DNA from 4 places in the Ruegeria sp. J8 genome. Region 1 is predicted to be linked to each of the others. Evidence: riboswitches for the same ligand, from Rfam matches in the RefSeq annotation. Region 1 holds a riboswitch; each other region holds the start of a gene.
What was found. A riboswitch is a leader RNA that binds a small molecule or an ion and turns the genes downstream of it on or off. The one in region 1 is predicted to bind cobalamin.
Positions count from the first base shown of each region.

Region 2: linked by a shared signal. The riboswitch ahead of ACR0L1_RS06135 (CbtB domain-containing protein) and the one ahead of ACR0L1_RS20685 (CbtB domain-containing protein) in region 1 are both predicted to bind cobalamin.
Region 3: linked by a shared signal. The riboswitch ahead of ACR0L1_RS06065 (DUF1636 family protein) and the one ahead of ACR0L1_RS20685 (CbtB domain-containing protein) in region 1 are both predicted to bind cobalamin.
Region 4: linked by a shared signal. The riboswitch ahead of ACR0L1_RS17600 (hypothetical protein) and the one ahead of ACR0L1_RS20685 (CbtB domain-containing protein) in region 1 are both predicted to bind cobalamin.

Region 1 is NZ_JBQFMR010000012.1:91,780-99,141, forward strand. Features, by position in the region: gene ACR0L1_RS20660 (heavy metal translocating P-type ATPase) at 1-610, opposite strand, end outside; gene ACR0L1_RS20665 (hypothetical protein) at 800-1,072, shown strand; gene ACR0L1_RS20670 (L,D-transpeptidase) at 1,114-1,776, opposite strand; gene ACR0L1_RS20675 (hypothetical protein) at 2,174-2,677, opposite strand; gene ACR0L1_RS20680 (CbtA family protein) at 2,742-3,440, opposite strand; gene ACR0L1_RS20685 (CbtB domain-containing protein) at 3,445-3,615, opposite strand; cobalamin riboswitch at 3,650-3,865, opposite strand; gene ACR0L1_RS20690 (DUF1636 family protein) at 4,047-4,382, opposite strand; gene ACR0L1_RS20695 (transglutaminase-like cysteine peptidase) at 5,528-6,151, opposite strand; gene ACR0L1_RS20700 (MerR family transcriptional regulator) at 6,500-6,916, opposite strand; gene ACR0L1_RS20705 (hypothetical protein) at 7,062-7,362, shown strand, end outside.
Region 2 is NZ_JBQFMR010000002.1:510,136-517,497, reverse strand. Features, by position in the region: gene ACR0L1_RS06155 (DUF302 domain-containing protein) at 1-451, opposite strand, end outside; gene ACR0L1_RS06150 (DUF1636 family protein) at 579-935, shown strand; gene ACR0L1_RS06145 (hypothetical protein) at 932-1,426, opposite strand; gene ACR0L1_RS06140 (CbtA family protein) at 1,493-2,191, opposite strand; gene ACR0L1_RS06135 (CbtB domain-containing protein) at 2,196-2,360, opposite strand; cobalamin riboswitch at 2,397-2,602, opposite strand; gene cobF (precorrin-6A synthase (deacetylating)) at 2,646-3,389, opposite strand; gene cobA (uroporphyrinogen-III C-methyltransferase) at 3,382-4,110, opposite strand; gene ACR0L1_RS06120 (cobyrinic acid a,c-diamide synthase CobB) at 4,107-5,435, opposite strand; gene cobM (precorrin-4 C(11)-methyltransferase) at 5,428-6,222, opposite strand; gene ACR0L1_RS06110 (cobalamin biosynthesis protein) at 6,219-6,587, opposite strand; gene cbiE (precorrin-6y C5,15-methyltransferase (decarboxylating) subunit CbiE) at 6,584-7,362, opposite strand, start outside.
Region 3 is NZ_JBQFMR010000002.1:498,273-505,634, reverse strand. Features, by position in the region: gene cobN (cobaltochelatase subunit CobN) at 1-3,164, opposite strand, end outside; gene cobW (cobalamin biosynthesis protein CobW) at 3,168-4,223, opposite strand; gene ACR0L1_RS06065 (DUF1636 family protein) at 4,225-4,599, opposite strand; cobalamin riboswitch at 4,685-4,892, opposite strand; gene ACR0L1_RS06060 (NAD(P)-dependent oxidoreductase) at 5,039-5,995, shown strand; gene ACR0L1_RS06055 (hypothetical protein) at 6,187-7,296, opposite strand; gene ACR0L1_RS06050 (hypothetical protein) at 7,340-7,362, opposite strand, start outside.
Region 4 is NZ_JBQFMR010000009.1:48,467-55,828, forward strand. Features, by position in the region: gene ACR0L1_RS17585 (bifunctional 2',3'-cyclic-nucleotide 2'-phosphodiesterase/3'-nucleotidase) at 1-1,749, shown strand, start outside; RNA gene ffs (signal recognition particle sRNA small type) at 1,789-1,887, shown strand; gene ACR0L1_RS17595 (alpha/beta hydrolase family protein) at 1,882-2,760, opposite strand; cobalamin riboswitch at 2,897-3,117, shown strand; gene ACR0L1_RS17600 (hypothetical protein) at 3,202-3,609, shown strand; gene ACR0L1_RS17605 (protein-tyrosine phosphatase family protein) at 3,612-4,109, opposite strand; gene ACR0L1_RS17610 (DNA polymerase III subunit gamma/tau) at 4,248-5,999, shown strand; gene ACR0L1_RS17615 (YbaB/EbfC family nucleoid-associated protein) at 6,215-6,559, shown strand; gene recR (recombination mediator RecR) at 6,624-7,217, shown strand; gene ACR0L1_RS17625 (lactoylglutathione lyase family protein) at 7,288-7,362, opposite strand, start outside.

The DNA of each region.
Region 1 (7,362 bases):
CGGCAACAACCATCAAAAGGTTCATATCCGGCGAAAGGCGCTGCGCCGAAGACCAGGCCTTGGGGGCCACCAGCCAGACGCCAAACAAGATCGCGACCGCGAACAAAGTGGCCTCGGGCAAAGGCATCGGAACCTCACCATGTCCCGAAAACAGTCCAAGCGCTCCGCCCATGCCTGTTTCGAAGATGTGCCAGCCAAAGCCTGCCGCCCAAAAACCTCCGCTGAGTGTGGTGAACCGTCGCTGACGCGCAATATGCGCCGCCTGATCCAGGGCGGCATTTCCGTCATCCCAAGGTTTGGCGTTCATACCGGTGCAGGCAACCAGCAGCATGACGTCTTCGTCAGAAAGCTTGGCAGCACTTTCAAGAAGCGTCATTCGACTGTTGATGACATCAAAAGCGAGATGCTCTTCACCACCAACTTTCGGGCCGATAACCCGGTTCAGGATCACAACCTCTTCGGCGCAATCGAGGCCAGAGACCTGAAAGCTTCTACCGCCGTCAGGAATTGGACCGGCGGGGGCGATGGCGCCACACCCGCCACTACTGCATGCGTGGTGACCATGTTTGTTTTCGTGGCCATGGTCGTGGCTATGGGTATCGGATGACATGATCGGACCTCAAGAATCTCTATGGTCCTTTGTAAGTAGTTCCTACAGTAACTAGAGCTTCAATACCTTTCTGAATTTTTTAGCATCCGGGTTCCTTGCGCGTGATACCGACACTCCATTCCTTCTTGCGGGCTGGTCGCGTGGATGCAATCTAGTCGCAGAGGACGCAAAAAATTCTGGAACAGGTCAATGCAGAAACGGATCGCAATTACCATCACGTTAGTCTCGATTACTGCCGGTTGCTCAGCCCAGTTCACTGGGGCCAAAAGCAAAGCACTTGAACCAGGCAACGTGCCAGATTCAGTCGTTGCGCTGGCAGGGCCGGGGCAGGATCTGGCCACGGCACGCCTTTTGCCAGAAGACAATTGCTTCTGGTATGAGCACAGCGGACCTGTCGAGACGACATTGGTACCATTGCGCGCGACGAATGGCGCTCCGATCTGCGCCGCGCGAGACGCCTGATAAAAAAGAGGGCGACGACGTCCACCTACGCTGCCCAAAATTTATGAGCGGGCTGTGACGCTATCTTCGGCCGAGTATAAATATGCGGTCGAGCCGATTCTTACATGTGGGTAGAGATCATTGATATGGGCCATGATCATTCTAACACATCCAGAACTTGCGCGACCACCGATGCTTCTAGGCTGAGGCGTGCCGTGAATTCTGAGATATGTATCTCGATTTCCAACGTATAGATAAAGGGCTCGAGAGCCGAGAGCATTACTTGGCCCGGGTTCCATACCATCCCGAAATTCCGCGTATTCGGGGTTGCGCTCGATCATTGAAGCCGTTGGCGTCCAATGTGGCCACTCGACCTTGCGCCGGATAGCATAGGTTCCGGGCTCGTAAAGGTTCCCTCGCGCGATCGCAACGCCATAGCGCATTGCGGTCCCGCCTTCCTCGATATGGTAAAGATAGCGCGCGACCGCATCGACATGGATGTCACCAGGAACCAAACCATCATTTGCTACGACACGTCGTGGTAAAAAACGGTCATGAACGCCCCATGGATTTGAGGTCGCTGGATCGTAATCAAATGGCGTGACCTGGCTGTCCCAATAGGTCTTTTGCGACGAGGTTGGCCATGTTTTGGCGATCAATGGACTGGCCGCAGACGCGGAAAACAGCGCAGTGGTTGATTGAATGAAATAGCGCCTTGTCAGCATAGATCTCAGCCTGGTTCACAAGTTCAATGTATTTGCATCGCATTTTCACGATCAAATTCGAGTCTTAAAGCCTCTAGCAGCTAGAGCTTCAAGAGGTTTCAGGTAACGCTTAGTTTATCCAGTCGATCAGGTGCGCGGTGGCGTGAACTCTGATTTGATCGAGTTTGCTTTGGACTGGGTCAAAAAAGCAATGGAAAGAACCGAAATGCCCATTGTAGTTGCTTCATGTTTTCGGTTTCCGACGATGCAAGCCAAAGGAACAAGACGGGAATTCGGCGCGGCTTTGCAACAGCTTATCTGTCCTTGGATACAGAGCGGCAAAAACCCGCGCGCACGCTGTACTTGCCGCTTAGACCCGCTGAATCCGCGTAGTTGTCTTCTCAGCCAGGAATGTCAATCAGGAGTCATCGCCGTCAGGCTGCACGGTCACTTTGGCCTCCACGGGCACACCCTCAACCATCAGAGGGCTGTGGCTGTTGCCATTGAGAGAAACTTTTACTTCAACATCGCCATCGGGGAGCGACGGAAGGTGTAACCAATTGGCATAAAGGCGGCCCAGCTTTTCGCCGTTGATATAAACATGCGCGTGACCTTCGCCTGGAACGTCAGCCGTGGAGGCATTTTCCGGAGCAAAGCGAAAGTTCTGCGGTGTCACACGCAGATTCCAGCCCGCCATAGGATCCTTAATCATCTGGATCGCCACACTGGGGGCGTCGCTGTCGGCAGGCAGATTAGTGGCAGCGGAGTGGTCGTGCGCTGCCATCTCCATGTTGCCGCCGTGTTGGGCCGGGTCAGTATGGTCATGGCTCTCAAAGGTGCTACCGCTGCTGGCGGCAATCACAAAGCCAGCACCGCCGCCAAAGACAAGTCCGATGGCAAAGAGAGCAAGAGAACGGGACATCTTGTCATCCTCAATAAAAAAAACCCGCCGGTGTAACCAGCGGGGTAGCAATGGAGGAGCGCGATCAGACTGCAGCGCCTGCGCGCTTGCCTTCTGTCTGCCAGAAGTGGCCGGTGAAACTGCCTAAGAGTGCCCAGGCGGCCATGCCGATGCCGAAGGCCCGGGCAGCAAAAAGCGCCCCGATCTCGGTCGGAACCGGCCCAGAGAAACTCTCAGGCTCAGGGGCCCCGATAATATGCGGTACCATTAGCAGCACGGCCGCAATCAGGTAGCTTACCAGGTTACCTCCAAAGGCAATCAGCCACATGGCTACGCCGGCTGCGGCAACGGTGACCGTCCACCAGATCTGACGCACTCCCACATCTGCTGCCGCTACGCCGGGAACTTCTGGAGCCAGTGACAAGCCAGGAGCAAAGTGGAAGGCGACAAAGCCCGCAAGACCCCAAAGCAGGCCGGTGCGGCCGTTGATCTCATGCCCCTGACGTTCGGCTACTGACATCAGCGCCGCCAGGACTAGCGCATAGCCGGTGTAGGTAAGCATGGTGAAGATAATGCTGAGACCATCGCGCATCGGCTCGGCGAACATGCCGGGCAGGTCGGGATGCGCAGTTACGGGATCAGCGCCAAAATGCACCAGGTCGCCGCCCTCATAGAGCTCGGCGTGAAGTAGCACTGGCTGCACGAAATACAACTGCAGAAGGGCGGCAATCAGCCCCGCTGCTGCACCAGCGAACAAGCCGCTGGTCAGAATACGACTGAACATTGTTTTAGTGGCAGGGGAAGCCAGTTGCGTGGCGCACATCATGAGCCGCGTCATGCAGGCCAGAAGCCTGAACATGGCCAGTCACGGTAATGATCCCTAGACCCAGAACCACGGCGAATACTGCAGGCAGAAAGGATGCGCCAGCGGCGGATGCCTTGATCGTTTTTGTCGTCATTTTAATCCTCCTCGCCGTCACACCCGACGGCATATGTTGTGTCCATCCTACGGCCGGTCTCCTGACTCGCAGGTCACAGCAGACTTCCCCCTTCCCAGCGCCATTACGCCAGTGGTATTGGAAGGCCGCTCGCCGCTCACAGTCGCGGGGGCGGTCAAGGCTTCAGTGCGGTAGTTTGGTGCACCGTCCTCATTCCCGTTTCAGTCCCAGTGCGTAGGCACCTTTGGACACCGTAGAAGCCTTTATTGTTCCATAGTGCTTTGTTCCGTCAAGTACGAAAGCGACATCATAGTATTCTGCAGCGGTCAATCTTAGGTAATGGCAGGCTTGGTTTAGATTTTAGCCGTTCAGTGCAGAAGGCTAAGTCGAAAAACACAAACTGTAAGCTGAAAACTCGACACCGGAGCTTTGGTCGGCAAGTTGCATGTTGGCTATCTTTTTTGTGCCGGTATACGTGCAATCGCCTTGAAACGTAGCTTACCTAGCTTCCTGGCGTCAGCGAAGTCGCCGTCAGTACTGTCCTCATACATCCGCATGAAGATCATTATGTCCGGAAGATCGACAACCGTAACCTCACCGAAAAGATAGGCGGTCTTGCCGCTTTGTCGCACCGCCAACGTCTGTGGTCGGTGACAACCGGACATGCAATCCACTTGCTGCAACTCGGCTTGCACCCCCGATGCCTCCAGCGTTGCGGCTAATTGATCATAAAGGGTGGAATCCGCGTCGCGGCAGGTTCTGCAAAGCGTGAGGTTAGGTAGGCACATGCGTCAGGCTGATCCTTGATCGAGAACTTCCATCTGAGATTTCATATTTGCTGGTCGGTTGTTAGCTCAGTTTCAATACGTGTTTTGACTCTAAGTCTGGAAAAGAGTCCATACTCAGGCAGGAAGGACACATGAGCCCTAGCCCTCGAAAACTTTGCAAATACACCGAGTGCGAGACGGGGATTTGGCAGGGCGAAGAAGCAACCATCAGACGAAAAAATTTTTAAGTTTCTACGTGAGACTGAGCTGAAGCAGGTGGTAGGCGATGAAGTGGAAACAGCTCACGCGAAACATCTTTGTTCTTCAATAATCTGAAACAGCATTGCCTCCGGGATCGGCTCGCCATGACACGCCTATTTTCAGGTCCGCGCGCACCGCGCCTCCCAAGGCGAATTCCGAGACGCGACAGGTTCTTGTTGCGCGTAACTAGGTTCGTTCTATCGTCAATTACAGTCTAGATCCGGGACATATAGCGGGGTTCGTGCTTGATGGTTACCTTTCGGTTACCACGACCGATCATGGGACTGAATGCGTAGCGACAACCGACGACATTCAAAAGGAAGTACGCTGATGCGAAACGCCTCGGCATTAACAACTTTTCTGTCTGCGTCACTACAACCGAGGATCGCCCATGCCGCCATCGGTTCTCGCCGCAACCCGGTGTGATGGGTGTTGTGATAACGGCATATCTCCGGGTGCAGCCAGTCTTCGAACTCCTCCAATGTCATCGACGCAGTGCCGGAGCCGTCGCATTTCCCCTTATCCTTGGGGGATAATTGCGTTCTTCCCTAAAGTAGATGAACGGCCTCCATGGTCGTCCTAATCAGGCGTTCGATATCTTCGCCGTAACGCGCTCGACCCGGTGGCCTTTACTTGACGGAGATACTCCAATCTGAGCGGGTCAAATGGAAGGTTTCGCTGCGGAAACGCGCCCATTGTCTACGTGTATGGCTTGCGGAATCCCAACAGTAGGCCAATACGACACCTCCGAGATATCTGGCGCGCGGATCGAATTCGTTCACACGCAATGGTGCAAACACAAGCAGATGGACGAGTCGGACTGAGCATCGAAACTCAACTATGCGCCCAGAACAATGCAGGTCGTGACATCAATTGCGAGAGGCAACCAATGTCTACCCAATGGTTTAGCCGCTAGAAACCTGTACCCAACGATCAGGGTGAATCGGGTCCTGTATTCGTAGGAAAAGATACCTTGTTTCCTTCCACGTTTTGATCCTGTTGGTAACATTGTCCAGAACCAAATCGCCTTCACTCGAGCGATAGACTAGAACAGCATGGCCATTGCGATTGGTGTCCAAGACGGTCGCGATTAGTAGCTTCGTAGGATCCACACCGTTCTGCACAAGTTCAAACTTCTTTTGCAAAGCGAAGTCTTCGCAATCTCCTGACCCTTGCGTCGGCAGTGTCCAGTATTCCTTTGTCCCGTATTGGCTTTGATCCGAAACGGCACGGATTCTCCGATTGACGCGCGTGTTGATCGTTTTAACGATCTGATTTTCTTGTGCCACGGACAGACCAGAACTACGAGCGCTCGCGCACGCCCAAGAGTAATCTTTGCATAGTGTTTTGGCACCGGATGGCGCTTCAATCTTTCTGTCAAGACCGATCGAGGGAAGCTCAGAGGCTTGTAATGTAGCGGCAGACACAAAAAAGCTGCATATAAAACAGATCATTGGGAGATAACCCAGCAGGTTTTTCGATAACATTCTCTGAACTAACGTGGGATTTGTCATATCTGCCTTCTCCATGCTCGTTCCTCGAAGGTATCCAAACTTCCGGGGCCAATGTATTTTATTCCAAGCCTTCATGTGCCTTGAGGCATTGCAACTGCTTCTTAGCCTCTAGGGGTAAAGCGGCAAAAATTTGCAGATTCTTTGGTATTTCTTCCTTAGTTGACAGCATCAGAGCATCCACGCCATCACCAGTCCGGCATAGCTAACAGCGCGAACTAGAGGGTAAGCTGATCGCAATTCTCTCATTCAACAAAAATACAACACAGATCGGCCGTCATCGCTTAAGGTTACGAAATACTGGGACAATGAAGCCGCTCCTCCCCAAACTGAGACAGGCAGTTTCGGTTTTTCCGGGCGCTGCAATTAGTGACCGCTAATGACATCTTTGACGACAGGCTCGTTGAGCAACGCCGTTAGCAGGGGGCATGCTGCTCCTTCAGTACAGGTCTGCACAAGTTCTACCAATGCTTGCTCCAGCCGTTGGAGAGCGGCGATCTTTGACCTGACCTTGTCGAGATGTTTTGTTGCGACGTCTTCGGCGTCACGACAGGCTTGCTCCGGCGCTTTGGACAATTCGCGAAGTGCGCATGCATCCTGAATAGTGAAGCCAAGATCGCGGCAGCGTTTGATGAATCTGAGCTCGGATATTTCCCGTTCCGTGTAAGCGCGGCGCCCCGAGGCGGTTCGACCGGTTTTCTCGACTATGCCTTCCCGTTCGTAGTAGCGGATCGTCTCGACCGACAGGCCGGTCAATCTCGCCACTTCGCCAATCGCAATCATGTGATGACCTTTCCCTTGAACCTGTAGCCACTACAGGATGCATATTGTCGGTCATGATGTCGAATTTCGCAAACCGCACGAAGCAAAAATCGAGGAAGCCGAACCGGCTTCCGCTCAAGATCGTCAAAGTCGGAGAAAGCAGACTATGAGCAAGTTTGTAGGGGCGAGTTTTCTTGGATCGTTTACCGCATTTGGCGTTGCGACCTGCTGCATCTTGCCGATGGCCTTGATTTTACTTGGCTTGGGAGGGGGCTGGCTGGCCGTATTTGGCAAGATTGCCGCCGCGAGTTATTACGTGCTCGGCGGTTCGACGGCCCTGCTGTTTCTCTCTGGCATCGTCGCGTACCGCCATGGTTCACTCGACCGCCTCAAATGGTGGCTGACAGGCAGTTTTGCGTTAACGACCATCGCTTGGGTTATCGTACTCAACGAAATCCGAATAAATG
Region 2 (7,362 bases), on a different contig from region 1:
CTGCTGTTTCAGCCACAGCCTGAAACTTGCCATCCAGCTCCTCAGCGATCTCGCGCAGGGGGTCTCCGCCCTCATAGACATAGGGCGCGAAGACAAAGCTGGGAGTCTTGTAGGATAGGGTGGCGGTGCCGTCCTCGTTCTCGGTGACATAAAAGCGGATCGGTGCCTCGATCATCGCGTTCACTGATGTTTCCAGCACGCGCACCGCATAGTCGTTGTTGAAGGCACCAATGACCCGATTGCCGGGGATAGTGATCCCGCGCGATGCGGCGGCGTTGGTCGGGCCTGCCTGCGTGACCACGATCAGACCATTAGCTTTGATGGCATCCTTGGTGTCGGCAACCAACGCGTCGTAACTTTTGTCGGTTGCGTAGCTGGCCCAGCCCGAAAGGGGCTCGTCTGCCAAAGCAGGGGTCGCTATCAGGGCAATCGCAGTCCAAAGGGCTTTCATCGGGGCCTCCTGTTTCGGGGTTGCGACAGTGATGCCAGAAAGCGGGACAGGGCGCACTCACAATCTTGTGCGTTTTCTCGATTGCGCCTGCGGTTGGAAACCCTCAGAAACAGGCAAATGCCACCCGATGAGTTCCGAATTGGATCAGATGCGCCTGTTGATATGTTCGTCCTGTGCCGGTGCCCGCGATTGCGGAGCCGAGGTCAAAGCTGTCGAATCCGCCCTGACCCGCGCGGGGATTGAGGGGCGGGTTTCGGTCGATCAGCACGCCTGTTTCAGTGGATGTGCAGAACCCGTGGCCATCGCGCTGCAGGCCGATGGCGGGGCGACATATGTGTTTTCAGGGGTCGATGTCGCTTCGGACGCCGATGATATCGTGGCGACCTGCCGGACCTATCTGGAAAGCCCCAAAGGCTGGATCGAAGACGCCCGGCCTTGCGGGCGGCTCCGGATGTGTTTGCGGGCGCGTATCCCGGCGCTTTAGTCGACCTGTAGTGTGACCGCCGCGCTGACGGGGATGTTGTCGACCATCAGCGGGCTGTGGCTGTTTGCGTTCAGAGAGACCGAGACTTCGACCTCGCCCTGCGGCAGATGGTCGATATGCATCCAGTTACCGTACAGCCGGGCCAGTTTCTCTCCATTTACGTAGACATGTGCATGCCCCTCGCCGTCGACATCGGTCTTTGAGGCATTTTGTGGTGAGAACCGAAAGTTCTGCGGCATGACATGCAGGTTCCAGCCCGCCATAGGATCGGGCGTAAGAGCGATCTCAAGCCCCGGAGCATCAGCGCCAGCAGGCAGGTTGATGGCAGTCGAATGATCGTGTGCGGCTGCCTCGGCGTGAGATGAACTGTGATGTGCAGGATCGCCATGGTCATGGCCGTCGAAAGTAACGCCATTTGCAGCCGCAACCACAAATCCTGCACCACTGCCAAAAACTATGCCGATTGCAAACAGGGCAAGTGAGCGTGCCATTTTATATTCCTTGATGGTAGTAGCAAACACGCCGAGCTGGTCTCGGCGTGTTCATAAGCGTGCTTGTCAGGCCGCAGCTTCGGCACGCTGGCTTTCATATCGCCAGAAGTACCCGGCGAATGCCCCGACCAGAACCCAGGCTACCAGTCCGATGCCAAAAGCGCGTGCGGCAAACAGCGCGCCGATCTCGGTCGGAACGGGGCCGGTGAACACGTCCGGCTCGGGCGCGCCGATCAGATGTGGGGCCAACAGCAGGGCGGCTGCGATCACATAGCTGATCAGGGTGCCGCCAAAGGCAATCAGCCACATGGCAACACCTGCTGCTGCGACGGTCGCAAACCACCAGATTTGACGCGCAGCTACATCGGCTGCTGCCACGCCGGGCACTTCTGGCGCGAGCGAGAATCCGGGTGCGAGGTGCACGGCAACGAACCCCGCAAGCCCCCACAAAACGCCGGTGCGCCCGTCAATCTTGTGGCCGTTGCCCTCAGCCACGGACATCAGCGCAATCATCATCAGCGCGTAACCGGTATAGATAAGCATCGTGAAAATGACGCTCAGCGCATCGCGGAACAGGTCCGAGAACATTCCCGGCAGCTCGGGGTGAGCACTTACGACGTCACCGCCGAAATGGACCAATTCGCCTGATTCATACAGTTCCGCGTGCAGCAACACAGGTTGCACAAAGACCAACTGCAGCAAGGCGGCAATCAGCCCCGCTGCAGCACCAGCGAACAACGCGCTGGTCAGGATACGGCTAAACATGGGTTTAGTGGCAGGGGAAGCCGGTTGCGTGACGCACGTCATGGGCTGCGTCATGCAGGGCAGCGGCCTGAACGTGGCCAGTCACCGAAATGATGCCAAGACCCAGAATCACAGCGAACATGACGGGCAGGATACCAGCGCGCGAGGCGGTTTGTGTTTGTGTTGTCATTTTCAATTCTCCTGTGCCGTCGCACCCGACGGCCGGTGTTTCAAATCACGCCTGGCAGGTCTCCTGGCTTGCGGGTCAGGGCCTGTGCTCGCCTTCCCCCTGAAAATTCAGGAGTGGCTGGTTGAGCAAGGCTCACCGCTTACAGTCGCGGGGGCGGCTGTGGATTGGAGCAACTCGGATCGCACCACATTCCCTCTTAGCTCGTCGCTGTGAACGACGGGACCAGACGGGTTCATCTAGCCTTTAAAACCCGCGTGGCGCAATCGCCATTCGCGACCAATTTGGTCAGTTCACGCACTTTTTGAGAAGATAGATATCCATGATCCACCGGTGATCGGCGCGCGCAGCGGCACGGGTGTCCAGAATCTGCTGCGCAACCTCAGCCAAGGGCCCCTTGATCAGAATTTCCTCTTTCATGCCCACGTACGCCCCCCACCAGATGTCATAATCTGCCATCTGAAGATGTTGGAACGAGCACTCACCATCCAGCATTACCGCCACGTTTGACGCACCGTCCGGCCACCCTTCGTCGCGAATCCGCCGCCCCGTGGTCACGATGTAGGGGGCACCCAGATCGTTGATCGGAATCACGTGGGCAGCCGTCAACGCCTGCAGCGCTGTAATGCCAGGAATCACCCGCGTCGTCGGTTGAGGGTCCAGCCGCTCTGCAATCCGCAGGGAACTGTCATAAAGCGACGGATCGCCCCAGATCAGTAGAGCTACATGTCGTGCTCCAGGATGGGCGGCGATTGCCTCGCTCCAGCGCAATGCAATCGCGTCGTGCCATTCATCCACCCCGCGCAGATATCCGTCGTCGGACCGGCGCTTGGGGATGTCGAAATAGGCGATCTGCGGCGGCGTGTCGGTCACCTGCGCAATGATCTTTTCGCGCAGCCCGGCCAGATCGGCCTTATTCTCGCCCTTGCGGGGGATCAGGATCAGGTCCGCCGAGCGGATCGCCTGCGCGCCCTGAAAGGTCACGTGGTCAGGGTTCCCGGTGCCGATGCCGATCAAGGTCAGGTCAAACATCGTCAAACTCTGCCAGCGGGCCGTAAAGGATCAGCGCCGGGGCGGTGCCTATCTCGTCCGCCAGTTTATTGGACAGCGCGCCTACAGTACTGCGATGCAGCTTCTGCTCGGGGGTCGAGACGGATTCGGCCATCAGTGCTGGCGTTTCCAGCGGCAGGCCATGTGCGTGCAGCGTTTCGACCAGCAGAGGAAAGGTGCGCTTGCCCATGAAGACGACGGTGGTCGCATCCGGGTCGGCCAGCGCGGGCAGGTTCAGGTCCTCGGGCAGTTTGCCGCTGACATCATGGCCGGTGACAAACTGCACCCGCCGCGCGGTCAACCGGCGGGTCAGCGGGATGCCCGCCGCCGCCGCCGCCGCTACAGCTGAGGGGATGCCGGGGATGATCTCGTATTCGATCCCAGCCGCGCGCAGGGCAACCAGTTCTTCTTCCAGACGTCCAAACATGCCGCCATCGCCGGATTTCAACCGCACGACCCGCTGCCCGGTCAGGGCGTAATCCACCAACAACCGGCTGACATGGTCCTGCTTGGGCGAGGGGCGACCCGCCCGTTTGCCCACGCCCACCAGATCGGCATCCTCGCGCGCATGGGTTAAGATCGGCCCGCTGCTGAGGTCATCAAACAGCACCGCATCCGCCTTTTGCATCCGATCTACGGCCTTGAGCGTCAGCAATTCCGGATCGCCCGGACCTGAGCCGATGAACGAGACAAACCCACTCATACTGAGGCCTCCGCGATCAGGTGAAAGAACGTGCCGGTCACGTTGCCACGCACCGATCCGGTCTGCGGCCCTTCGGCCCCTTCTGCGTCAAACACACGGGCCAAAGGCGCGTCAGGTTGCTCGATGATTGAGGAATAGTGGAACTCATGCCCCCGCAGGCCCGTGCCTACGGCAAAGCCGGGCATCGGGGCCAGCAGTTCGGCGCGACGATAGCCCAGATTGAACTTGCGCTTTTCATAGGACGTCACCAGCCCCAACAACCCGGCCATCTGATGCGAGACACCCTCTTTGTCGATCAGAGCCTGTCCCAGCGCCATATAACCCCCGCATTCTCCATGCACGGGCTTGGTTTGCGCGTGGTTCCGCAACCCTTCCTGAAAGACGGATGCGGCGGCCAGAATGCCTGCGTGCAGCTCAGGATATCCGCCCGGCAACCAAACCAGATCGGCATCCGCCGCAGGGGCTTCATTGGCCAAGGGCGAGAACGGCAACACCTCGGCTCCAGCCGCGCGCCAGCCTTCCAGCAAATGCGGATAGGTGAACGAAAACGCCGCATCGCGGGCCAGCGCGATCCGTTGTGCAGGAGGGCGCGGCAGCGCGGCGGACGATGGCCCATTCGGGCCTGAGGACGCCGCCCGCTTGATCGCCTCAAGATCGACATGTTCGCGCAGAAAAGCGGCATAGCCCACAATTGCGCTTTCCAGATCGGGATGTTCAACCGCCTGGATCAGGCCCAGATGCCGCTCGGGCAGGGTCAGGTCTCCACGACGGGGCAGCACGCCCAGAACCGGCAGGCCCGCGCGTTCCATTCCCAACCGCGTCAACCGCTCGTGCCGGGGGCTGGCGCAGCGGTTTAGAATCACGCCCGCAAAGGGCAGATCGGGGTTATACATCTTGAACCCCAAAGCCGTCGCCGCCGCCGATTGCGCCTGACCGCCCACATCCAGCACCAGCACCACCGGCCAACCCATCCGTAACGCGGTTTCCGCACTGGACCCATGACCCAGTTCACCGGGCTTGGCGACGCCGTCGTACAGCCCCATTGAGCCCTCGGCGACCACGATATCCGCGCCTTCGGCCTGTGCAGAAATGGCGTCCAACAAAGGCTCACCCATGGCCCAGCTGTCCAAATTGAACGAGGCACGCCCCGCAGCCGCCCGGTGAAAGGCCGGGTCGATATAATCTGGTCCGCTTTTAAAAGGCTGAACGGTCAGCCCATCCTCGGCCAGCGCACGTAATAAGCCCAGCATGACCGTGGTCTTGCCAGTGCCCGAGGACGGTGCAGAAATCAGAAGGCCCGGAGGGTTAGTCATCGCGTCATTCATCCTCGGGGCTCCAGCTGGACCACGGGCTGTCGGCGCTTTGCGGGCGATAGCGGCGGTCGTAATCCTTGGAATAGAGGCAGCTTTCGTCGAACCCTTCCCCCGCAAGCGCTGGGCCGACCATGATCAGGGCGGTACGCGCGATGCTTTCGCCCAGCGCGTCTTTCAAGGTCTCCAGCGTTGCACGGATGATGCGTTCATCGGGCCAGCTGGCGCGATAGACAACGGCCACCGGGCAATCGGCCCCATAGGCCGGGGTCAGGTCGGCGATGACCTTGTCTAAATTGCCGATCGACAGGTGAATGGCCAGCGTTGCGCCGGTGCGGGCGAAGTTCTCAAGCGTCTCACCCTCGGGCATCGAAGACGCGCGGCCCGGCGTGCGGGTCAGCACCACCGATTGCGCGAGGCCGGGTAGTGTCAGTTCCGTGCCCAAGGCCGCGGCTGCCGCGGCAAAGGACGGCACGCCGGGCGTGACGCTGACCGGGATACCCATCTCTTTCAACCGGCGGATTTGTTCGCCCATGGCGGACCAGACCGACAGATCGCCCGAATGCAGGCGGGCCACATCCTGACCAGCCTTATGGGCGGCATCGATCTCGGCCATGATCTGATCCAGATCCATCGGCGCGGTGTTGATGATCTTGGCTCCCTCGGGGCAGTGGCCAAGGATTTCCTCGGGCACCAGCGAGCCCGCATAGAGGCACACGGGACAGGACGCGATGATTTCGCGCCCGCGCAGGGTCAGCAGGTCGGCAGCGCCCGGTCCGGCGCCGATGAAATGAACGGTCATTTTTGTCCTCCGATGGCGATGGCGCAGGTGGCCAGCCGGTCGTCTGATATCTGTCGTGGTGAAAGCAGCCGCGCGCCAGATCCAGCGGCGGCAAGGGCGGATGCTTCGGCCACACTGCCGGTGCCGTAACTGGCGCGGCTGCGGGGCGAGCAGGTGAGCGTGCGCTGCCCGGCCAGATCGGCGGGCGCGATGAAATGCAGGGGCAGGGCGGTTACGGCTGCGAACTCTGCAAGCGCAGCATGGCCCTCTTTGTCCGCGACGGTCGCCAAGGCGCTGACGGGGTGGTCAGAGGCGGCAGCCGCAAAGGCCGCGCGCAGACTGTCCACCGTCGCGGTGGAGGAAAAGCCAAGGCCCGCGACGATCATAGCGTGACGCTCCACTGCACCACCGGATAGGCAGATTTCCAACCGCGTCGGGGACCCAAAGACGCAGCCTGAGCCAATTCAATCCGCAAAAGATCGCCGCCGCGTTTCTCATGCCACTGCGCCAGCAGTGCTTCGCTTTCCAGTGTCACTGCGTTGGCGACTAACCGGGTGCCTGCGGGCAGGGTCGCGTGCAGCCAGCCCAGCAGCGCAGAACTAAGGCCGCCGCCTATGAAAACCACATCCGGCAGGGACAACCCGTCCAGCGCATCGGGCGCAGTGCCGTGGATGATGGTCAGCCGATCCTGACCCAGCGCATCGGCATTGCGACGAATCCGCTCGGCCCGGTCCGCGCGGGGTTCAATCGTGGTGGCCGTGAGGGTCGGATCGCACATCAACCACTCGATACTGATCGAGCCGGTGCCGCCTCCGATATCCCACAGATGCTCACCGCGATGCGGGGCCAGCGCCGACAGGGTCAGTGCCCGAATAGGGCGTTTGGTGATCTGGCCGTCGGTCTCGAAAATCTCATCCGGCTTGCCCGAAGACTTAGGCAGCGCGCGCCCATCGCCCGCGACCTCAAGCGCAACACAAACCGGGTGATCGAACCCGCCCAGCAGCGCCTCGGTCAGGGACACACTGCGGGAACGCTCGCGAGGGCCGCCGAGCGCCTCCATCACGTGTAGGCGGGTGTCGGCAAAGCCGGTCTCAGTCAAATAAGCCGCCAGTTCGGCTACCGCCGCCCCGTTGCGCAGCAACAGAATGGCGCGCAGGCCCG
Region 3 (7,362 bases), on a different contig from region 1:
TCGACCTCAGCGTCGCCCAGCGTGGCATCGTGGTAAAGGTCGAAAAGGTGCGGCGCGACTGTGCCAGATAGATGCGCGAATGAGGCCATGTGATCCAGCGTCGCGGCGATCTCGGCCGCGCCCCGGAACCCGTGGCGCTGCATCCCGGCGATCCAACCCGGATTGGCGGCGCGGGCGTGGACCACGCGGCTGATTTCTTCGGGCAGGGTCCGCGCGCGTGGGGTGGCGGGGTTGGTGTTGTCCAGATGATAGAGCTGCGCCGAGCCGCCTGTGATTTTTTTGGCGGCGGCAAATCCGGCTTCATGCGTGGCGTAATCATTGGCCAGTAGCAGGTCGGTCTCGGTCAAATCCTGCAGGTGGACGAAACTGTCGGCGTTGGCGACGCGCTGGGTGATGCCGTCCTTGTCCTGCGCGACATGCTCGCCTTCCAAGGCATAAGAGCTGGCGTCCAGCCATGCCGCACCCGCCTGCACGCGCGCCTCGTCGGTGTAAATTTCGGACAATTGTGTCATGTTCACGCCATAGCTGCCGGGGGCTGGGCCATAGACGCGGGCGGCGGGTTCCTGACCGGCATAGGGGTTCCAGTCGGCCGCCTCATCGCGCGCCGACAAGGCCCGGATCGCCTGACCGTATAGCGCCGATAGCGTCGGAAAAACGTCGCGGAACAGGCCCGAGACCCGCAGCGTCACATCCAGACGCGGGCGGCTGAGGTCGGTGATGGGCAGAACCTCGATGCCTGAGACCCGCTCTGACCCCTTGTCCCAGACGGGTTTGACGCCCAGCAGGTGCAGCGCCATGGCGAATTCCTCACCCGCCGTGCGCATAGTGGCCGAGCCCCAGAGGTCAACGATCAGCCCTTTGGGATAGTCGCCTTCCTCTTGCAGGTGACGCCGCACCAGTTCTTCGGCCAGTTTCACGCCTTGGCTATAAGCCGCGCGCGTGGGCAAGGATCGCGGGTCGGTGGTATAGAGGTTCCGTCCGGTAGGCAGTACGTCCGAGCGGCCACGATAGGGCGAACCGGATGGCCCGGCCTCGATCCGCTTTCCGGCTAGTGCGTCGATTAGGGCGTTGCGTTCAGACTGGGCGGAAGGCGCGGGGTCGAAATTGCCGGTCACTTCTGGCACCCGGCCAAATATGTGCAGCCCGTCGCCGAACTGGCTTTCCTTGATGTCACAGACAAAGCGGTCGATGCGGGTGATCGCCTCGGCGGTGCAGGTGGCCTGATCCAGACCCAGATCGCTTTCCAGCCCGATGGCCTGAGCCTCATTCCGGATATCCTCTTGCAAACGGTCGCGGCGCTTGGGGTCCAGACCATCGGCGTTCGAGAATTCGTCCAGCAGAGACTCCAGCCGTACCATCCGATCCGGTGTACCGCTTTCTTTCAAAGCGGGCGGGATGTGGCCCAGCGTGACCGCGCCGATCCGGCGCTTGGCTTGCGCCGCCTCGCCGGGGTCATTGACGATGAAGGGGTAGATCACTGGCAGGTCGCGGATCAGCGCCTCGGGCCAGCAACCGGCTGAGAGCGCCACGGATTTGCCGGGCAGCCATTCCAACGTGCCATGGGCTCCGATGTGGATCAGCGCATCGGCATTCAAGCTTTTACGCAGCCAAAGGTAAAAGGCGACATAGCTGTGGCGCGGGGTGCGCGACAGGTCATGATAGTCGTCATCGCGTAACTCGGGCGTGCCGCGTTCAGGTTGCAAGGCGACCAGAGCCTTGCCCCGACGCAGGGCGGTGAAGTGAAAGGCACCATCGGTGTAAGCGGGGTCATCCTCGGGAGCGCCCCAAACCGTATGCAAGTCGGTGCGCAGCTGTTCGGGCAGGTCCGCAAGCGCGGCCTGATACTCGGCCAGCGGCCATGCGATCCGGGCGTTCAGCAGCGTATCAGCGATTGGTTTGGCAGGGGCGGTATCATAGCCCCCGGCTTGCAGGTCGGACAGCATCGCCTCAGCCGAGGCCAGCGCGTCGAGGCCCACCGCATGGGCCATCTGCCAGTCTTTGCCGGGATAGGTGGACAGAACCAGCGCGGGCACCTGATCGGATTTGGGTTTGCCTTGCAAGTTCAGCCAGCCGGTCACACGGTCAAGGATGGCCTCGATCCGTTCCTCCTCGGCCCGGTGGGCAAAGCGGGAATATTCCAGATGCGGGTCGCGTTTGCCCGGCTCCTTGAACGAGGCGATGCCCGCTGAAATCCGCCCGTCCACCTCGGGCAGCACCACATGCATGGCGAGGTCGGCGGGGGAGAGGCCGCGTTCCGCCTCGGCCCAGGCCTTGCGGCGCGAAGTGGCCAGTGCGACCTGGAAGACGGGCACATTTGCAGCGTCCAAAGGCGAGGTACCCGACGCGCTTTTGCCCGAGAAGGACGTGGCGTTGATGATCGCGGACGGGGCCAGCGATACGATGGTGTCGCGCAGCCAGTCGGCGGCGGATGGCACTTTCAGGGAAGGGGCGAACAGGCCCACGGCCTGAAAGCCGCGCGCGCGCAGGCTACGGATCAGGGCGGCCACGGGGGCTGTGTCGGCCGAGGTCAGGTAAGCGCGGTAGAAACTGACCACGACGCGTTTTGAGTCACCGGAAAACGCCTGTTCCGCCGGAATCACTCCGCGATCGGGGCACCATGCGCCGCAGTCGGGCAGGGATTTAGCCCCCATCACCGGACCCGCATAGAGCCCCGCTGCCAGTGCCATCTGTGCCAAAGCGGCTTGTGCTGCAACCTCGCCGCCGGTGTCACACAGGTGCGCTAAGCGGCGCAGGGTGGAGACGGGCAGGGTGGAATACTCATCCAGTCGCGTATCCTCGCGCCCGTCGGCGGGCAGCACGGCCACAGCAATCCCTTTAGTCTGCGCAAGCGATAGAACCTGCTGCAGTCCGTAGGACCAATAGGGCACTCCGCCGATCAGACGGATCAGGATGCCTTTAGCGCCCTCCAACGTCTGTTCCACATAGGTGTCAACGGACAGAGGGTGTTTCAGCGCCGTCAGATTGGCCAGTCGCAGGGTCGGCATCCGACCGTCAGGCCCGCCACCGCGATGCCAGCCTGCCGCGAAAGCACCAAGGTCGCTGTCCGAGAACGACAGCACCACCAAATCCGCCGGGCTCTGGCCCAGATCGGTTGGGGTTTCGGATTCCTCTAACCCGTGGCTTTCGCGGAAGACGACGTGCATGGTTTACTCGGCAGCCTCGGTGACGCCCGCGAGGATGTCGCGGATTTCAGCCTCTTTGATATCGTCATGCTCGGCGATCACCACCAGACGCGAGCGGCGCTCTTCGCCGGGCTCCCACGGACGGTCATACTGGTGACGCACACGCGCGCCGACGGCTTGAACCAGCAGGCGCATTGGCTTGCCCTGAACAGCGGCATAGCCTTTGACGCGCAGGATGTTCAGCTCGGTCGCCAGGCGTTCGATCTTTGCAACCAGATCCAGCGGGTCGGTTTGATCCGGCAATTCGACGATGATGCTTTCGAAATCATCATGCTCGTGATCGTGATGACCGTCATGATGCGAAGGCCGCGCATCCATGTCATCCTCGGCGGCGGCCTCAAGACCCAACACGACGCGCACGTCCACCACACCTTCGGCCACTTCGACCACGGGCAGAGGACGCGGGGCCTCGGCGGCGATGATCTCTTTGGCTTTGGCGACACCTTCGGGGCCGGCCAGATCAGGCTTGGTCAGAAGGATGATATCGGCGCAGGAGATCTGATCTTCGAACACTTCGGACAGAGGGGTTTCATGGTCGATGGAATCGTCGGCCATGCGCTGGGCATCCACTGCCTCGACATTCGGCGCGAACCGACCAGCGGCCACCGCCTCGGCATCGGCCAGCGCGATCACGCCATCCACGGTAATTTTCGAGCGGATATCGGGCCAGTCGAACGCTTTCAGAAGCGGTTTCGGCAGCGCAAGGCCCGAGGTTTCGATCAGGATATGCTCGGGGCGCGGCTCCAGCGCCATCAGCGCCTCGATCGTGGGGATGAAATCATCGGCCACGGTGCAGCAAATGCAGCCATTGGCCAGTTCCATGATGTTTTCCGCCGGGCAATCGGGAATGGCGCAGGACTTCAGGATATCGCCATCCACGCCGACATCGCCGAATTCATTAACCACAACGGCCAGACGCTTGCCCTGCGGGTTCTGCATCAGGTGCCGCACCAGCGTGGTTTTACCCGAGCCCAGAAAGCCGGTGATCACAGTAACGGGGAGTTTTTCGAGGGTGGACATGTCAGGCTCCAATCGGGGGAATGCGCGAGGCGCAGTTTTTGCGGAAATGTTCGGGGCGCTCGCGCCATTTGACCAAGCCGTCTTCGGTGGCCAGATACTTGGTCGCGCCGTCGACGATCACGTCGACATGATCGACCTCGTTCAGGTTCTCATAAACAAAGGTCCAGCGCTCGGGTCCGCCGCGCAGAACGATGGAACAGCCCTGATCGCAATTCGACAGGCATTCGACGGCTCTCAGCGTTACGCCTTCGGGCAGATCGGCCTGTTCCAGCGCCTTGTGCAACAACGTGCCGGGGCGGTCTGCGTCATCTTCAACAGGTAGGCCGCGGCGGCAGGTGGTGCAAACCAGCAGCTCGACCGGAGCGGTCTCGGTCATGTCTCTCATCCCCCCAAATCCTCATCGTGGGGGACGGGGTTTCAAGCGGGTCGCATTTGACCCGACACCGGAACACCCCGTCCGGTTTCAATCGCGGGTGCTGGCAGGTCTCCCGGCTTGCGGATGTCAGGGCAATTGCCCTGTCGGATGTCCCGCCTTCCCGGCCTGTTTGGCCAGTGGCTTGGGCACCCTCTCCGGTCACGGTCGCGGGGGCGGCTGCGTTTGGCGGATGATCCGTTGACGCATTCCCTTTTCATCCTCGTGCAGAGGACACCAACGGATCGGACATGCGGCACCGGGCAGGGGCTTGTCAAGCGAGTCGCAAGCATCTGTGAAGCAACGGTGGAAAAGCGACCTGTAAGCGTCGCTGGGCGGCATGACGAAGCCCGCAACCCCGTGCTGCCATGACCGAAACGGCGCAAACAGGGAGACGTGTCGCATGAGAGTGGGCTTTATCGGACTGGGCAATGTGGGCGGCAAACTGTCCGGGTCTTTGCTGCGCAACGGGATCGACCTGACGGTGCACGATCTGAACCCTGATCTGGTCGCGGGCTTCGTGGCGCAGGGGGCCAAGGCCGCCGAAAGCCCGGCCCAGCTGATGCGCGATTGCGACGCGGTGATCACCTGTCTGCCATCGCCTGCTGCCTCGGACGCCGTGATGCAGGAGATGCTGCCCGAGGTCGGCCCCGGCAAGATCTGGATGGAGATGTCCACCACCGACGAGGCCGAGGTCAAGCGGCTGGGTGCGCAGGTCATCGAACGCGGAGGGGCGGCAGTAGACTGCCCCGTCTCGGGCGGGTGCCATAGGGCGGCGACGGGCAATATCTCGATCTTCGCGGGCTGCGACCGCGCGACGTTCGAACGTATCCTACCCTTTCTGACCACGATGGGCCGCCGCGTGCTGCACACGGGCGAGTTGGGCTCGGCCTCGGTGCTTAAGGTGCTGACTAACTACCTGGCGACGGCAAACCTGATTACCTGCGCCGAAGCGCTCGTGACCGCCAAGGCCGCCGGGATGGACCTGAACACGACTTATGAGGCGATCAAGATTTCATCAGGTACTTCCTTTGTGCATGAGACCGAAAGCCAGGTGATCCTGAACGGATCACGCGACATTTCCTTTACGATGGACCTTGTGAAAAAGGATATCGGGCTGTTTCAGGACGTCGCTGACCGCGCCGGTGTACCGCTGGAGATCAACCCGGTCATGATCCAGATTTTCGAGGACGGAATTGCCCGCTATGGCGAGCGTGAATTGTCTCCCAACATCATCCGACGTCTGGAGGATGCAACCGGTCTAGACATCACAGCCTCCGGTTTTCCGCCCGAGATGGAGGACGACGAACCGGAAGAGCCCGGATACGAGGTCATCCCTCAGGGGCGTGGGGCCGAATGACGCAAGCCGCGCGTCAGTGGAATAGTCTGTTTTGTAGAGAGAGTGGAGGCGAGTACCGGAATCGGAGGAAGAAATAATTAAGCATTAAAATCAAATAATTAGTTCGTATATATCCTCCGGTATAGCCGTCAATTATCCTCCGCTTGTGTGGTTTGGAGTTGTGTGGAGTTGAAGTCGTTGCGAAGTGAGCCTTATGAAGTACCACCGCCGCGAACTTTTAACGACAAAATATCCTTGTCAGTGATGTGCGTCATCGAAGTGTCGTCGCCGGATGCTTTGGCGGCGGCAAACATCAGCTGGTTAAAGCGCGAATAATGTCTAGACAGTACATCAAACACGTCTTGGTGCCCGTTGCCAACGACGTCGATAGGACGGAAATACCTGTACAAGCCTGCGTCTTTGGATGCTGCGCTAACCCATCCAAAGCGTTCGTTGAACCGAGATCCATAGGGTCGTCGATGAACCAACCTGTTTCTCAATTCGGTAACCTCTTTCATCCACCCAGCGATCGTGAATTTCCCAGGTTTTTCAGGATTGGACGCGATGTCACCTGCCGTGATCAGCAAATTCAGAAGCGGATCATTGGGTAGGCTATCGCTTCTTAGTCCATTCACAAGTTTCGCCATCGAGTCAGCCTTTTCATGGTTAAAGCCAATTCGGTGGGAAATTATCGTGGCAAGATAATCTCGCGCTGAACCGAGGTGCAGAAAGAAAGAATGAATATGCGCAAAAAGCGTTTGGGACAAAGTGTTGTCAGACCTTTCGCCGTTCACTCGCCCAGATGAAATGTGATTGACAAGTTGCTCGTGGTAATACTCGGCTATCTGCTCCACGCTGGTGTCCATACTGCGCAAGCTCATGCTGATATAACGAGATAGCGCTTCGACTGGCGCTCGTTCGTCTAGCGATTTGACAATTTGTTCCTTTGTCGGCTGCGGCTCTGCCTCAAAAAGCAAATTGGTTCGCTTACCCATCATGTTGCTTGCAATGTTGCTCCACAAGTCAGATGGGCTTGGAGAGTGATTGGACCTTTCGGGCAGAATTGGTACCCATGATGAGTTATAGGTACCGTCCATCCAGTCCATGCTATGGAGAGCAACGGGTTGAAGTTTGCTGGTATTGGCGAGATTTTGCACTTCAACGAGCGGCAGCGGCCCTACGGCGCTTGGTTTTCCTTGGATTACGATTGGTTCAATTCGCCACTGGTCATCGGACAGTTTTCCTGCGCGGAAACCACCTGTGAAATGTATATAAAAACTGGATCCGTCAGAAGGGCGAAGTAGTTCGGTCACCTGCGTCATCTATTGGCCTCGGGCGATTGTCGCGACTTGTTGGGCAATGCAGTTAGGTTTTGAGTGCTGCTAGGA
Region 4 (7,362 bases), on a different contig from region 1:
GACAGGCACGAACCGACGATTGGCCTGACCCGGACCGCAGACCTGATCCGCAAGGCCCGAAGCGAGGTACAGGACGGGTTGGTTCTGCTGGTGGACAATGGCGACTCGGTCCAGGGCACGCCGCTGGGCGACTGGGCCGTGGCTCAACACCCCGAGCGCCATGTTCTGATGCAGGCCTTCGACCTTCTGGGCTATGATGCCATAGGGCTGGGCAATCACGATTTTGGCTTTGGTCTGAACGTGCTGGACCAGATCATGCAGCAAGCTCCCTGCCCTGTTCTGTGCAGCAATGCGCACAAATCTTCCAGCCCGCAGGTCTGGCAGGAGCACACGATTGTCAGGCGTGAGGTCGAAATCCAAGGGCACGCGCACGAGCTTGCAATCGGCATATTCTCGGTCCTGCCCCCCCAGACCGCAAAATGGGAGGCGCACAAGCTGGCAGGTGCGGTTCAGATCGACGACATCCTTGACTGTGCGCGCCGCAAAGTCGCTGAACTGCACGAACTGGGCTGCGATATCGTTGTGGCGCTGGCGCATACGGGGTTCGGTCCGGCGCAAGACACGCCCGGCATGGAAAACGCGTTGGTACCGTTGGCCGCCATCGACGGGATCGACGCCATTGCGGGCGGGCATTCCCATATGGTTTTTCCCAGCCCTGAACAAGAATACAGCGGCTATATCGACGTTGATCGCGGGCTGGTGCACAGCACCCCCGTCGTGATGCCCGGTGCGGCGGGGTCATATCTGGGCGTCATCGACCTGACCCTCGGCACATCACTGGACGACCGATGGCAGGTATTTCATGGACACGCGCAGGTGCGTTCAGTTTCGACAGAGGCGTCAGATGAAGACGCCGCACTGACGCAGCTACTTGCCACCGGCCACGCCGAGACGCGGCGGCGGGTGGCCGAACCTGTGGGACAGGTACAGCAGCACATGCACAGCTATTTCAGCTTTTGCGGCTATGACCGGGGCTTGGCTTTCGTGGCCGCCGCTCAAACCCTCGCGTTGCGACCTTTTCTAAAGGATACGGACTATCGGGACTGCCCAATCCTGTCTGCCGTGTCCCCGTCGAAATTCGGCGGGCGTGCCGGGCCTCGGTTCTTTACCGACGTCCCGGCCGGGGAAATCTGCCTGCGCCATGTGACGGACTTGAACGTCTTTCCCGATGAGATGATGGCCGTCGCGGTCACCGGTTCGCAAATCGAAGACTGGCTGGAAATGTCCGCAGGCGTCTTTAACAGGATGATCCCCGGCCAACGATGCGATCTGCTGGCCTCGGACCGCGCGGGGCATAATTTTGACGTCCTGCATGGGCTGACATACCGGATCGACCTTAGCCAGCCCGCTCGGTTTGGCGCAGATGGGGCACTTTTGCACCCATCGGCCCGCCGCGTCCGCGAGATTCGTTTCGAAGGCCAACCCTTGGATGCAGAGCAGACTTTTGTGGTGGCGTTGAATAATTACCGCGCAAATGGCGGTGGGCACTTCCCCTTTGCCGGGCGGGCGACGCGCGTTCCGCTGCCGATTCTGCCTCTACAAGATCTGGTCAAAAACTACGTGACTGCCGGGCCTCATTCCGGCACCGTGTTCGAGCGTCCGTTCCGTCTGTCCCCCGTGGCCGGGGCGGTGGCGGTTCTGCGTACTGGCCACAAGGCCCGGAACCATCTGGACGACATCTCAGAATTTGCACCAAACATCGCCGGAGAGGACGAGGCCGGTTTTCTGATGATCCATTTGACGCTCTGACGGGTTGTCATTTGCCGCGCACTTGCCTATATCGCGTGCTGAGAGGTTGGCGCGGGCGAGCGCCTCGCCAACCTGGTCAGGTCCGGAAGGAAGCAGCCACAACGAGCCCCGCTTGGGTCGATGTCCAACCTCTCACTTATCTACCACATGATCCTGGGCAATAAGCTGCGGCCAGACCGCTGCGTTGCGACGGGCGAACACGCCGATATGCCCGATCTCTTTCACCCCAAAATCTGACAGTGACAACAACCTACGCCGCGCATTCGGGCCATAAAGCTCGGCCAGGCGCCACACCGCTTTGGGCGGCACCACCTGATCGTCGTCGAATGCGATCAGATCGACCGGCACTCCCTGCCCGGCCCAGTGCGCCTCGGGCAGGGTCTTGCCCAAATCGGGCAGGTAGTTCGTCGGTGCCGTGCACCATTTACGCCACTGCCAGTAGACCCGCGCGGGCAGGTCAGCCCCAAAACCCAAAGCCCTGCCCGGCAAATACCCCGCCGCTTTGACAACCAGCGGCGCATGGCCATACCAGAACAACCCCGCCAGCGCCTTGTACGGCCACGGGTGATCAGACAGAGTGACAAGCCCGGAGCAAACACAGATCATGCGGTCAATCTGCGCGATATCCGGCTGAACCGGGCCCAGCATTCCACCAACGGAATGGCCGATGCTCCATTGTTCCGCGTCCGGGAAGCGTCTGCGCATTTCCGCGCGGGCGGCGGGCATGTCGACCAGCGCCCAGTCCGCCATAGTTACCTGCGAGTCCTGCAATCGGCCGGTCAGCGAATGGCCGAAATCCCGATAGTCATAGGTCAGACAAGCCATACCCTGCTCGGCCGCCAGCCAATGGGCAAAATGCTGATAATAGTCGCGGGGCACGCCGGTCGCTGCATGGATCATCACAACTGTCTTGGGAGGCAGAGCAGGCAGATAGAGCCGCCCCGACAGCATCGCCGGACCGGACGGAAACTGGACATCTTCGGTCAAAACAGAATGCGTATTGTCCAACATCGCCCGCGCCTCATGTTCTAAACTGTTTAGTTCACCCGCGCAGTCGGCCCTGTTCCGTCATCAGAGTCAAGCCGTGGGGAAATTGACCCAACGTCGCGCCGGGATTCAATGGCGCTTGACTCGAAGCCCGCTCAACCGCTAGCGATGGCGTGATGGTTCTCGTCCCCGGTCACGGGGCGGGATGAAAAGGGAACACGGTGCGATCCTGCCCGGCATTGCCGGAACGGATCAAGGCCGAGACTGCCCCCGCAACTGTAAGCGGTGAGCAATGCCGAGATACCACTGGCCGAAAGGCTGGGAAGGTCGGCAAAGCCACGACCCGCAAGTCAGGAGACCTGCCATCGAACGAAAACCGAAACTCGGGCGGGGTGTCCGGGACAGGTCGTCAGCACGCTGTCACACCTGATCCATGCCCCTCGTCCAGCGCGCGGAGGGCGCATCATGATCTGGAAGACCAAGACCCACGAATTCACCGCGACGGTATGCCAAAAAACCGGCGCCCCCTGCCCGGCACTGGCCCGAATGGCACGCGCCCTGACGGATGCAATGGCCACGGCCCGTCCGGCAACAACCGATGCGTTCGAGATCGAAGGCAGCAGCGACTTGACCCATTGCGCCGAAGGGTGCTCGGCCCGGTTTCGCGCCCAACCCGATCAGATCCGGGTGTTCTGCGGTGTGGCCGCCGACACTCCGGCCGAGCGGCTGGATCGCTATGCGGATATGTTGTTCGGAGCAGATTTCACCGCCCACGCAGCCAGCCTTTTGCCGACACCGCCCTGCGCGATGATGGAAGTGGTTACCACGGCGCCCCAGCCAGCCGCGCCGACCGAACACCAGCTTTCAGCCTGAATTCAGCTGCCCGTCCGGGCCGCCGAAGTGGCCCAGACCATCTGCGCCTCGGTCTCGACGGCGCAGGGACGTACTGTCCGTAGCATCTGCAAAGCGGTATCTGCGGGCAGTCCGCTATCCGTCATCAACCGCAAAGCAACCATACCCGATCGCCCGCAGCCGCCCCGACAATGGACCAAAACGCCTCCGCCGCCGGACAGCAGCGCACGGGCCCGCTGGCTGACATTGGACCAAATGGCCTGTATCCGCGCATCCGGCGCACCAAAATCCTGGACCGGCAGGTGAGCCCATTCGACCCCGTGCCGCTCCAGATCGCCACCGAACGCCGCCGCTCCCAGGTTTTTCATCTCAGAGCTTGTGGTCATTGAAATCACCAGATCCGGTCGCCAGTCCTGCACCGTCTTCAGATCGGCCGCATAGGCACCTCCCGCGCCGGGCAGCGGAGATATCCCCAGACGACCCGGCCCCAGTCGCAGGGAATAGATGGCGAAATTATTCATGGCACGTTCCGATCAATCTGCACCGATGATGTATCGCCTGCGTCCTTGCTTGCAAATCGAATTTCCTGCGCTGCTGCTGTGGACGTGGGCGGCAGGGGTCACTACGCTGCATCGGACTCCGAATCCGACAGAGCAGATATGACCGACACGCCCAGCCCCGCCTATCAGGTTCTTGCCCGCAAATACCGCCCGGAAACCTTCGCCGATCTAGTCGGTCAGGACGCCATGGTACGCACGCTGAAAAACGCGTTCGAGGCGGATCGAATTGCGCAAGCCTTTATCATGACCGGCATTCGCGGCACCGGCAAAACCACCACGGCCCGTATCATCGCCAAGGGTATGAACTGCATCGGCCCCGACGGCGAGGGCAAGCCGACCACCGAACCCTGCGGCCAGTGCGAACATTGTGTGGCCATTATGGAGGGCCGCCATGTGGACGTGATGGAGATGGACGCCGCCAGCCGCACCGGCGTCAATGATATTCGCGAGATCATCGACAGCGTCCGCTACCGCGCGGCCTCGGCCCGCTACAAGATCTACATCATCGACGAGGTCCACATGCTGTCGACCAGCGCCTTCAACGCGCTGCTCAAGACGCTTGAGGAACCACCCGAGCATGTGAAATTCATCTTTGCTACCACCGAGATTCGCAAAGTACCCGTGACGGTTCTGTCGCGTTGCCAGCGGTTCGACCTGCGCCGGATCGAACCCGAAGACATGATCGGCTTGCTGCGCCGCATTGCTGAGGCCGAAGGTGCGCAAATCGCCGAGGACGCGATGGCGTTGATCACCCGCGCGGCTGAAGGCTCGGCGCGGGATGCGACCTCTCTGCTGGATCAGGCGATTTCACACGGTGCCGGGGAAACCAGCGCCGATCAGGTGCGTGCGATGCTGGGTTTAGCCGACCGTGGCCGAGTGCTGGACCTGATGGACATGATCCTGCGCGGCGACGCCGCCGGGGCGCTGACTGAGCTTGGCGCGCAATATGCCGAAGGCGCCGACCCGCTGGCCGTGCTACGCGATCTGGCCGAGATCACCCATTGGGTCTCGGTCGTGAAAATCACGCCGGATGCCGCCGAAGACCCGACCGTGTCCCCCGACGAACGCGCGCGCGGTCAGCAAATGGCAGAGGCCCTGCCGATGCGCGTCCTGACCCGTATGTGGCAGATGTTATTGAAGGCTCTGGAAGAGGTCTCAGCCGCCCCCAACGCCATGATGGCCGCCGAGATGGCCGTGATCCGCCTGACCCATGTTGCCGACCTGCCCAGCCCGGAAGAGTTGATCAAACGTTTGCAAGACACCCCGCCTCCGTCACCCAATGACGGACCCGGCGGCAGAATGAGCGCCCCACCGCACGCCGTGCAGGCCCCCGTGGCCTCTGCCTATGCGCCACACGTACGCGGCGGAGCAGGTGCACCGACGGCGGCACTGGCGCAGGATGTGCAGACGGCTCTGGCCCGCTACCCGACCTTCGAACATGTGGTCGAACTGATCCGCACCAACCGGGATGTGAAACTGCTGGTCGAGGTCGAAAACGGTGTCCGGCTGGTTTCGTACCAACCCGGACGGATTGAATTCACACCGACGGACTCGGCCCCAGCCGACCTGGCCGCTCGCATGGGTACCGCACTGCAACGCTGGACCGGCAATCGGTGGGCGGTGACGATTGTCGCCAACGGTAAGGCAGCAACCATCGCCGAAATCCGCGACGCCGCCGATCTGGCGTTGAAAGCCGAGGCGGAACAGCACCCGCTGGTGCAGGCGGTGCTGGCTCAATTCCCCAAAGCCAAGATCAAACGCATCGAAACCCCCGAAGAACGCGCCGCCAAGGTCGAAACCGAAGCCCTGCCCGAGGTCGAAGACGAATGGGACCCGTTCGAGGAGGACTAACCCTCCGGCGCCCGCCACGGGCCATCGGCTGACGCCGATACCCCTGAGCGACCTTGGGCCCGGCAGAGCGCGGGCGTTGCCCGCGCTCTGCCGGGCCCAACGGGAGGAGAGGTCTTGCAAAAGACCGCGACGACGGGCGGGAGGGCACTGCCCCCTTGTGCCGCACGGGCGCTATCCGTATCTAGGCGACAAACCGATTAGCAGGAGAAAACGTAATGCTCAAAGGACTCGGCGGTCTGGGCGATATGGCCAAGATGATGAAATCCGCGCAGGATCTGCAGACCAAGATGACCGACATGCAGGAAGAACTCAACAATCTGATGGTTGTCGGCGAATCCGGTGCAGGTCTGGTCAAAGCCACTGCCACCGCCAAGGGCGAACTCAAAGGTCTGGACATCGACCCCTCGATCTTCAACGGCGACGATAAGGAAGTCGTAGAAGACCTGATCCTCGCCGCCATCAAGGACGCACAGACCAAAGCCGCCGAACGCGCGCAGGCAGAGATGGCCAAGCTGACCGAAAGCATGGGTCTGCCCGCAGACATCAAGCTGCCGTTCTGATACACACTCCTGACGACCCAAAGGCCGGGCCCGCAAACTCGGCCCTTTTGCAGGAGCACACGCGTTGAGTTCGAACAGCGACATCGACAATCTGATCGACCTGATGGCCAAACTGCCGGGGCTTGGGCCCCGCTCGGCCCGTCGCGCGGTGCTGCACCTGATCCGCAAACGTGCGCTGCTGCTGACACCCCTGTCGGACGCCATGCAGCAGGTCGCCATCACCGCCCGCGAATGCTTGAACTGCGGCAACGTGGGCACCATGGACATCTGTGACATCTGCGACGCCGAGGCCCGCGCCACCGGAGAGCTGTGCGTAGTCGAAGACGTAGCCGACCTCTGGGCGATGGAACGCGCAGGCGTGTTCAAAGGCCGCTATCACGTGCTGGGCGGGACACTCTCGGCACTGGACGGCGTCGGCCCGGACGAACTGCGCATCCCGCACCTCAAGGACCGGGTCACGGCCGAAGGAATCACCGAAGTCATCCTCGCCCTGAACGTCACCGTAGACGGCCAGACCACAGCCCACTACATAGCCGATCAGTTGGAGGGGCAGGTCCGCCTGACCTCACTGGCCCAAGGCGTGCCGATTGGGGGCGAGCTGGACTATCTGGATGACGGGACGATTACGGCAGCACTGAGGGCACGAAAAGAGCTCTGAACTAAGCAAAACGGCAGCATCCGGAACGCTTTGGCCCCTTCCGGCCACACACAAGCTTCGGTCTCATATGTCAGGTGTAAGCCCCCGAAGAGTAGGTCAATTCGTAGGAATGGCTATAAATCTCGAAGACAATGCCAAAGGGGTC